Regions from separate parts of the Xanthomonas sp. CFBP 8443 genome, predicted to be linked through region 1. Evidence: predicted binding sites of a transcription regulator. Region 1 holds the regulator's gene; each other region holds the start of a gene.
What was found. The regulator FliA, encoded in region 1, starts transcription of late flagellar genes. The targets are predictions, from matches to a motif close to TAAAGTTTNNCNNNCNNNGGCCGATAA.
Positions count from the first base shown of each region.

Region 2: the regulator FliA is predicted to act here: its motif matches at 2,065-2,091, upstream of NUG20_RS18470 (methyl-accepting chemotaxis protein).
Region 3: the regulator FliA is predicted to act here: its motif matches at 1,995-2,021, upstream of NUG20_RS16570 (methyl-accepting chemotaxis protein).

Region 1 is NZ_CP102592.1:2,446,854-2,450,125, reverse strand. It holds gene flhF (flagellar biosynthesis GTPase FlhF) at 1-64, shown strand, start outside; gene NUG20_RS10420 (MinD/ParA family ATP-binding protein) at 51-935, shown strand; gene NUG20_RS10415 (RNA polymerase sigma factor FliA) at 932-1,681, shown strand; gene cheY (chemotaxis response regulator CheY) at 1,699-2,091, shown strand; gene NUG20_RS10405 (protein phosphatase CheZ) at 2,091-2,699, shown strand; gene NUG20_RS10400 (chemotaxis protein CheA) at 2,704-3,272, shown strand, end outside.
Region 2 is NZ_CP102592.1:4,432,429-4,435,700, forward strand. It holds gene NUG20_RS18470 (methyl-accepting chemotaxis protein) at 1-1,965, opposite strand, end outside; gene NUG20_RS18475 (FAD-dependent oxidoreductase) at 2,222-3,272, shown strand, end outside.
Region 3 is NZ_CP102592.1:3,966,089-3,969,360, reverse strand. It holds gene NUG20_RS16575 (NADP-dependent oxidoreductase) at 1-833, shown strand, start outside; gene NUG20_RS16570 (methyl-accepting chemotaxis protein) at 862-1,938, opposite strand; gene NUG20_RS16565 (DUF2339 domain-containing protein) at 2,191-3,272, shown strand, end outside.

The DNA of each region.
Region 1 (3,272 bases):
TGAAGATTTGCGGCGCGCTGCCGATAAGCCCTGTACTCCGGAGCAGAACCATGCCGTCGCGTGATTACGCCAATCTGACCAATGCCTTCCCCCTGTCGGCCACCCGCAGCGAACCGCTCGGCCCGGTGCGTACCATCGCCGTGACCGGCGGCAAGGGCGGCGTCGGCAAGACCAACATCTCGGTCAACCTGTCGATGGCGCTGGCCGACATGGGCAAGCGCACCCTGCTGCTGGACGCCGACCTGGGCCTGGCTAACGTCGACGTGGTGCTCGGGCTGACCCCCAAGTTCACCCTTGGCGACCTGGTAGCCGGCCGCTGCACGCTGGAAGAGGTGATCATCGACATGCCCAACGGCCTGATGGTGGTGCCCGCCGCCTCCGGCCGCCGGCACATGGCCGAGCTGCCGCCGGCCCAGCACGTCGGCCTGGTCAACGTGTTCTCCGAGCTGCAGCGCGAGCTGGACGTGATGGTCATCGACACCGCCGCCGGCATCACCGACAGCGTGCTGACCTTCTGCCAGGCCGCGCAGGACGCGGTGGTGGTGGTCTGCGACGAGCCGGCCTCGATCACCGACGCCTACGCGCTGATCAAGGTGCTGTCGCGCGAACGCGGCGTGGACCGGGTGCAGATCGTCGCCAACATGGTCCGCGACCTCAACGAAGGCCGCCTGCTGTACGACAAGCTGAGCCGGGTCTGCGAGAAGTTCCTCGGCGACGTGTCGCTGAACTACCTGGGCTGCGTGCCGCAGGACGACTGGCTGCGCCTGGCGGTGCAGCGCCAGCAGCCGGTGGTCAAGGCCTACCCGTCCAGCCCGTCGGCGCAGGCGATCGCCGAGATCGCCCGGCGCACCGCGCGCTGGCAGGCGCCGACCGCACCGCGCGGCAACGTCGAGTTCTTCGTCGAACGGATCATCCAGCGGGGGGTCGCCGCATGAACGTCGCCGCCCAATACCGCGCCGTGCAGCGCAACAGCTCCAACGACTACATCGCCCAGCACTCGGACCTGGTGCGGCGCATCGCCCACCACCTGGCCGCGCGGCTGCCGGCCAGCGTCGAGATCGACGACCTGATCCAGGCCGGCATGATCGGCCTGATCGAGGCCTCGCGCAGCTACGACGCCGACCAGGGCGCCTCGTTCGAGACCTACGCCTCGATCCGCATCCGCGGCTCGATGATCGACGAGATCCGCCGCGGCGACTGGGTGCCGCGCTCGGTGCACCGCCGCGCCCGCGACGCCGCCTCGGCGATCCGCAAGATCGAGCAGAGCACCGGCCGCGCCGCCGCCGCCAACGAAGTGGCCGCGGCGATGGACATGCCGCTTCCCGAATACCTGCGCTTGATGGAAGATGCCGCGCGCGGCCAGGTGCTGAGCCTGGAATCGCGGGTCGAGGACCACGGCGAGCTGGACACCATCGCCAAGGGCGGGCCCAATCCGCAGCAGATGCTGGAACGCAGCGAATTCGGCCGCGAGCTGGGCAAGGCGATCGCGCAGTTGCCCGAACGCGAGCAGCTGGTGCTGTCGCTGTACTACGAACAGGAATTGAACCTGAAGGAAATCGGCGCGGTGCTCGGTGTCAGCGAGTCGCGCGTCTGCCAGATCCACGGCCAGGCCACGGTACGGTTGCGCGGGCGCTTGAAAGCGTTCGAAGCGGCCGACGCCGGCCTGGAAGACGAAGAATAAGACCCAAGGAGTTAGCGGTGAACAAGAACATGCGGATTTTGATCGTGGACGATTTCTCGACGATGCGGCGCATCGTCAAGAACCTGCTCGGCGATCTCGGCTTCACCAACACTGCAGAGGCCGAAGACGGCAACAGTGCATTGGCTGCACTGCGCTCGGCACCGTTCGAGTTCGTGGTCACCGACTGGAACATGCCCGGCATGACCGGCATCGACCTGCTGCGCAACATCCGCGCCGACGACAAGCTCAAGCACCTGCCGGTGCTGATGGTGACCGCCGAGGCCAAGCGCGAGCAGATCATCGAGGCGGCGCAGTGCGGCGTGAACGGCTACATCATCAAGCCGTTCACCGCGCAGACCCTGCAGGAAAAGCTGGGCAAGATCTTCGAGCGCCTGGGAGCGACCGCCTGATGGAAGCCACCGCCGAACGCAGCGCCCTGATCGAACGCCTGCAAGGTGCGCTGGACGCACTGGAAAAAGGCGACGAAGCCGGCTGGCGCAAGGAAATCGACACGCTCGCCGCCTGGCGCACGCGGCCGATGATGCAGGGCCTGAGCCGGCTGGCGCGCGACCTGGGCCAGGCGCTCGGCGAACTGCCGACCGTGCCCACCGAGGCCGGCGAGCTGGACGATGCCTGCTCGCGCCTGGACCACGTGGTGGCGATGACCGAAGAGGCCAGCCACCGCACCCTGGACCTGGCCGAGGAATGCCGCGCGCTGGCCGAACAGCTGCGCGCCGGCGGGCTGACCGGCGACCAGGGCGAGATCCTCGACAAGATCCGCCACAACCTCACCGAGATGGCCCTGGCGCAGAGCTTTCAGGACCTGACCGGGCAGATCATCCGCCGCGTCGCGACCATCGTGCGCCGCGTCCACGAAGGCTTCGGCGCGCTCGGCCTGCCGCCGAAGGAAGACAAGAAACCCGACGGCAGCCTGGCCGGCCCCGCACTGGCCGGACTGGACCGTCACGGCGTGTCGCAGAACGACGCCGACGACCTGCTGTCCGGACTGGGATTGTAATTTTATGAGCGCCGTACCCGACGACATCGCTGCCGACTTCATCATCGAAGCCCAGGAAATCCTGGACCGGCTCGGCGAGCAGCTGGTGTCGCTGGAGCAGGCGCCCGAGGACAGCGACCAGCTCAACGCGGTGTTCCGCGGCTTCCACACGCTCAAGGGCGGCGCCGGCTTCCTGGCGATCAACGCCATGGTCGAGCTGTGCCACGCCGCCGAGGACACCCTGGGCCAGGCCCGCGCCGGCCAGGCCACGTTGCAGGCGCGGCACTTCGACGCCGCGCAGCAGTCGCTGGACTACCTGCAATCGATGCTCGACGCGTTCGGCAGCGGCAACGAGCCGCCGCGCGCGCCGCAGCAGTTGATCGCGCAGTTCGCGACCAGCGGCGAAGAGACCGCCGCACCCAGCGCCAAGGCCGCTGCGGTCGCCGCGCCGGCAGCGGCCGCGGGCGGCAACAGCGAGATGATCGACGACGACGAATTCGAAGCGTTGCTCGACCAGTTGCACGGCGGTGCCGCACCGGCCGCGCTGCCGGTACCGGCCGCCGCGCCGCGGCCGGCACCCAGCGCCAAGCCCGC
Region 2 (3,272 bases), 2.0 Mb from region 1:
GACGGTCTGGTTGACCTGTTCGATGCCGGCGGACTGCTCCTGCGAGGCCGCGGCGATCTCGGCCATGATGTCGGTCACGCGCTGCACCGAGGCGACGATCTCGCCCATGGTGTCGCCGGCCTGGTTGACCAGCTGCGAGCCCACCGCGACCTTGCCGACCGACTCGTCGATCAGGCCTTTGATCTCCTTGGCGGCGCTGGCCGAGCGCTGCGCCAGGGTGCGCACTTCCGAGGCGACCACGGCGAAGCCGCGGCCCTGCTCGCCGGCACGCGCCGCTTCCACCGCCGCGTTCAACGCAAGGATGTTGGTCTGGAAGGCGATGCCGTCGATCACGGTGATGATGTCGGCGATGCGGCGCGAGGAGGCGTCGATCTCGTGCATGGTGGTGACCACGCGGCCGACCACCTCGCCGCCCTGCGAGGCGACCGAGGCCGCGCCGATCGCCAGCTGGTTGGCCTGGCGCGCGTGTTCGGCGTTCTGCTTGACGGTGGAGGTGAGCTCCTCCATCGACGCGGCGGTTTCTTCCAGGTTGGCGGCCTGCTGCTCGGTGCGCCGCGACAGGTCGTCGTTGCCCGAGGCGATCTCGCCGGCGGCGGTGCTGATGCTGGAAGAGGCCTGCTGGATGCGGCCGACGATCTGGGTCAGCTGCGCGACGGTGCTGTTGGCGTCGTCGCGCATGCCGGCGAACACGCCGTGGAAGTCGCCGTGCATGCGCGCGGTCAGGTCGCCGTTGGCGATCGCGCGCAGCAGCTGCGAGACCTGGCCCAGGTTGCCGTCGGCGACCTGCATCATGGTGTTGAGGTGTTCGATCATCGACCGGAAATCGTGATCGAAGCGCAGCGCGTCGCCGCGCTGGCTGAAATCGCCGACCGCCGCGGCCTGCGCCAGCGACTGGATCTGGGTGTTGATCGCCAGCAGGCTGGCCTTGGCCGCATCCATCGACTCGTGCAGGATCGCGCGGCTGCCGGGCAGGCGCCGCGCGTCCTGCGACAGGTCGCCGGCGGCGTACCGGTTGAGCACCGCGATGGCGTCCTTGATCGAGTCCAGATGCTCGAAGATCACCGTGTTGATGCCGACCGCGAGCTGGCCGTACACGCCCGGGAAATCTTCCGGGATGCGGTGGCCGATGTCCGGGCCGGCGTGCATCTCGACCATCTGCTGGGTCTCGCCGGAGAACCGGCGCAGCATCACCGTCATGTCGCGGGTGGCGGCCAGCATCTTGCCGGCCTCGTCGGCGCTGGTGGCCTGGATGTTCACCGACAGGTCGCCGCGCGCCACCGACTGGATCGCATGCACCGCCTTGCCCAACGGGCCGGTGACCGCGCGTGAGATCACCACCGCCAGCGCGGCGGCGATCAGCGACAGCAGCAGCATGCAGGCGACGATGGCGATCACGCTAGCACGATGCGTGGCATCGGCCTTGACGATCTTCGCCTGCATCTGCTCGGCGCTGTAGGCGCCCAGTTCCTTGAGCGACTCGAACAGCTTGCGCCGCGCCGGCCGCGACTTGTCGTCGGAGATCTGCTGCGCCAGCACGCCATCGCCGGCGGCGATGGCCGCGCGCATCTCGGCATTGGCGCCGAAGTACCCGTTCACGTTGGCCTCGACATTGCGGTACAGCCCCTGCTCCTTGTCGTCGGCGGGCAGCGCCGCATAGGCGGTCAGCTCTTCGCGCACCAGCTTGGTGGTCGCGTCCATGCGCTTGTTGTAGTCGGCGACCTTGTCGGGCTTGGCCAGCATGGTCAGCTGCGACAGCTCGAAGGTGCGGAACTCGCCGAGCTGCGCGCGCACTTCGCCCAGGTGCTGCACCGAAGGAATCTCGTTGCCGGCCATCGCCGCCAGTTCGGTATGCGCGCCGCCCAGGCGGACCAGGGCGAAGGTGCCGAGCATGATCGTCATCAGCGTCGTCAGGGTGAACCCCACCGCCAGCTTGCGGGCGATAGGCAGATCGTGGAACCACTTCATGAGTGCAACTCCAGGCAAGAGTGTCCGGGCTGTCGCTGGTGGACGGCCGGCGGCATCCAATTCCGCTATGCACGAGGGATTGGGGCGTTGTCTGGAGAGGTAACGGCGCCCACGGCGCAAACCTGAGAGCGCCATCCCGATTTCTTGCTGAACAACTCAGGGAACCGCCGAAACCGGGAACGTGTGCACCCGCCGCTTGACGGCAAAGCCGCGAGCTGATTTAAATGACCCACGGGTCATATAAGCGAGGTGCGGCATGAGCGAGGTGCTGATCGTGGGCGCGGGCCCCACCGGGCTCACGCTGGCGTTATGGCTGACCCGGCAAGGCGTCGCGGTACGCCTCATCGACAAGAGCGCCGGCCCGGGCGAGACCTCGCGCGCCATGGCGGTGCAGGCGCGCACCCTGGAGCTCTACCGGCAGGTGGGGATCGCCGAGGCCGTCGTCGCCGCCGGCCATCGCACCCCGGCCATGAACATCTGGGCCCGCGGCAAGCGCCGCGCGCGGATCGCGCTGCGCGATTCGGCCACGGGCCTGTCGCCCTACCCGTTCGTGCTGGTGTACCCGCAGGACCAGCACGAGCGCCTGTTGATCGCGCAGCTCGCGGCGCTGGGCGTGGCGGTCGAGCGCGACACCGAACTCGTCGCCTTCGACGACCACGGCGATCGCGTCGCCGCGCGCCTGCGCCTGCCCGACGGCCGCGAGCAGGCCGTCGAGGTGCGCTATCTGGCGGCCTGCGACGGCGCGCGCTCGACGGTGCGCCACCGGCTCGGCGTCGATTTCGAAGGCGGCACCTACCGGCAGGTGTTCTACGTCGCCGATGTCGAACTGAGCGGCCTGCAGTCGACCGACGAGGCGCACATCGCCCTGGGCGATGGCGACTTCATCCTGGTGCTGGCCTACAGCGCGGCGGGGAACTACCGGCTCATCGGCACCGTGCGCGACGCGCGTGCCGATCGCGCCGAGCAGCTGAGCTTCGCCGACGTCAGCGACGATGCCATCCGCAACCTCGGCGTCAGCATCGACCGGGTCAACTGGTTTTCCACCTACCGCGTGCACCACCGCGTCGCCGAGACGTTCCGCCATGGCCGCGCGTTCCTGCTCGGCGATGCGGCGCATGTCCACAGCCCGGTCGGCGGCCAGGGCATGAATACCGGCATCCTCGATGCCATCAATCTTTCCTGGAAGCTCGCCGACGTGCTCAAGGGCCGCGCGTCCGATGCCGTGCTCGACAGCTACGCGGCCGAGCGCCAGGCCTTCGCCCGCACCCTGGTCAACACCACCGACCGCGCCTTCACCCTGGTCACCG
Region 3 (3,272 bases), 1.5 Mb from region 1:
ACCGGTTTCCGCTGGTGCTGGGTCACGACGTGGCCGGCGTGGTGCTGCGGGTCGGGGCCGGCGTGCGCCGCTTCAAGCCCGGCGACGCGGTGTACGCGCGTGCCGACCGCATCGGCAGCTTCGCCGAACGTATCGTGGTCAAGGAAAGCGCGCTGGCGTTGAAGCCCGCCAACCTCGGCATGGAGGAAGCCGCCTCGATTCCGCTGGTCGCGCTGACCGCGTGGCAGGCCCTGGTCGAGACGGCGGGCCTGCAGAAGGGGCAGAAGGTGCTGATCCATGCCGGCTCCGGCGGCGTCGGCAGCATCGCCATCCAGCTCGCCAAGCACCTTGGTGCCTTCGTCGCGACCACCACCGGCACCGGCAACGTCGGCTGGGTGAAGGCGCTGGGCGCCGACCTGGTCATCGACTACCGGACGCAGGACTTCGAGACCCTCGTGCGCGACTACGACGTCGTCCTCAACAGCCTGGGCAGCGACGTGCTGGAGAAATCCCTGCGCGTGCTCAAGCCCGGCGGCAAGCTCATTTCCATCTCCGGCCCGCCGGACCCAGACTTCGCCGCGCAACAGGGACTGGCGTGGCCGCTGCGGCAGGTGATCCGCCTGCTCAGCGGCGGCATCCGCAGGAAGGCCAGGCGGCGCGGCGTCAGCTATGCCTTCCTGTTCATGACCGCCAACGGCGACCAGTTGCGCGAGATCGGCGCGCTGCTCGAGGCCGGGATCCTCACCCCGGTGCTGGACCGGGTGTTCCCGTTCGAAGCAACGGCGCAGGCATTGGCCTACGTCGAGAGCGGGCGCGCCAAGGGCAAGGTGGTGATCAGGGTCGGCCAGCACTGAGCGTGCGCGCCGCCCCGAGCGCAGCGCGCTACAGCGCCTGCAGGATCAGCGAGTGCCAGCCGGTGCGGTAGGTTTCGTAGCCGGGCGAAGCGGCATGCGCGATGCAGTGCGGACGCCCGTCGAGGTCGCTCAGCACCGCGCCACGCGGTTGCTTGAACAGCGCTTCGCGGCCGGGGAAGTCGATCCGTTCCTGCAGCATGCGGCCGGCCGAATCGGCCAGGACCTGGCCGCGCTGGTCGACGATGCACACCCGGCTGCGGCCCCATTCCTGCTCCGACAGCGGGGTGCGCTGCACCACCGTCTGCGCCAGCGCGTCCCAGCGGAACACGATGCCGAGCACGCCCAGCACGCGCCCGTCGACACGGCCGCCGTCGCGCACCGTGCACGCATACACCAGCACGCGTTCGCCGTCGGCCAGGGTGCTGGCATGCACGTCCTGGAAGCCGAATTCCTCGCCGCTGCGGGTGCGCGCGGCGGTTTCGAACCAGGCCTGCGCGGACACGTCGCTGCCGACCGAGGCGTACTGCTGCGGGCGGCCGTTGGCCAGGACGCGGCCGTCGGTGCCGGCCAGCACCAGGTCGAAGTACACCGTGTACGAGTCCAGGATCTGGCCCATGCGGCGCGACGCGTAGGCGAGTTCCTCGTCGCCGCGGCCGTGGCGCGCGGCGGCGACGATGGCCGCATCGGTCGCCCACCAGCGCACGTCGCAGCTGCGTTCGTAGAGGTTACGGTCGATCAGGTCGATGTTGCTCAGCGCCAGTTCGCTCAGGCGCGTGCGGCGCACGTCGTCCTGCAGCCGCTGCAGGGTGTGGCCCATGTCGGCGCTGGTGCTGGCGGCGACCTTGTCCAGGTCCTGGGTGGCATCGGCGACGCGCCGCGACAGCACGTCCATTTCCTGCGCGATGACGCTGAAGCCGCGTCCGGCCTGGCCGATCCGCGCCGACTCGATGCGCGCGTTCATCGAGATCACATGGGTGGTGCGGTTGATCTCGTCGATGCGTTGCAGCGAACGCCGCAGCTGTCCGAGCAGTTGGTCGGACAGGCCGACCACCGAACGGATATGGTCGTCGATGCCCGCTTCGGTGGGTTGGGCTGGCAGGTTCATTGGCACACTGTCGGTGGGAGGGAGGGGAACAGCGGGCGCAACGTGGGATAAGGGAGTTAGCGGCCGCCGATGCACCGGCTTTAGCGGCGCGTGCGCACCGCTGCGCGGCGCGAACCCTTGCCATGCCTGGGCTGCGTGTCCGCGGCCCGGGCCGCGCCGAGGCCGAACTCGTCTACCATCTGCGCCAGGACCGGCGTCGCCGGACCATTGGCACGCCGCGCTGCGGTATGCCGCCTTGGGGATGGATGCCGGATGGAAGCGTTGATCGTGTTGGTGGTGGTGGCGGTATTGGCGGTGCCGGTGCTGCTGATCGTGTTGCTGGTGTCGTTGTCGGGTGTGCGCCGGCGCGTGGCGGTGCTGGAACTGCAGCTGGCGCACTTGCGCGGTGCGGCGCCGCGGGCGGCGCAGGCCGATAGCGAAGCCGAAGCCGAATTCGATGCCGGGTTCGAGCAACGCGATGCGGCGGAAGGTCCAGTCTTCGTCACTGCGCCTGTCGCCATCGCACCCGCAGCGCCCACGCCACCGCCGCTGCCGCCGCAGTTCGCGACCCGTGCATCCGCAGTGCGCGACGTTGCGGACACGGATGCCGACACGGCTGCTGCGCCAGCGCCGGAGACATATGTGCCGCAGGGCCCAGGCCCGCTCGAACGGCTGCTGGCCGGCGCCAAGCGCTGGTTCACCGAAGGCAACGTGCCGGTCAAGATCGGCATGCTGGTGTTGCTCGCCGGTGTCGCCGCGTTGCTCAAGTACGCCGGCGACCAGGGCTGGCTGCGGATGCCGATCGAGCTGCGCTACGCCGGCATCGCCGCCGCGGCGCTGGCCGGGCTGGGCTTCGGCTGGCGCCAGCGCGAACGCAAGCGCAGCTTCGCGCTGGCCCTGCAGGGTGGTGCGATCGGCGTGCTGCTGCTGACCGTGTTCGCCGCGTTCAAGCTGTCGGCGCTGATCCCCGCCGGCGCCGCATTCGCGCTGAGCATCGTGCTGGTGGCCAGCATGTGCGTGCTGGCGGTGGTGCAGGAATCGCGCACGCTGGCGGTGCTGGCCACGCTGGCCGGGTTCCTGGCGCCGATCTGGCTGTCCACCGGCAGCGGCAACCATGTCGGCCTGTTCTCCTACTACGCGGTGCTGAACGCGGCGGTGTTCGCGATCGCCTGGTACCGGCCGTGGCGGGTGCTCAACCTGCTCGGGTTCGGTTTCACCTTCGGCATCGGCACGCTGTGGGGCGTGCTGCAGTACCAGCCGGCGAAATTCGCCAGCACCGAGCCGTTCCTGCTGCTGTTCTTCGCCTTCTACCTGTTGATCCCGATCCTGTACGCGCGGCGCCAGCCGGCCACGCG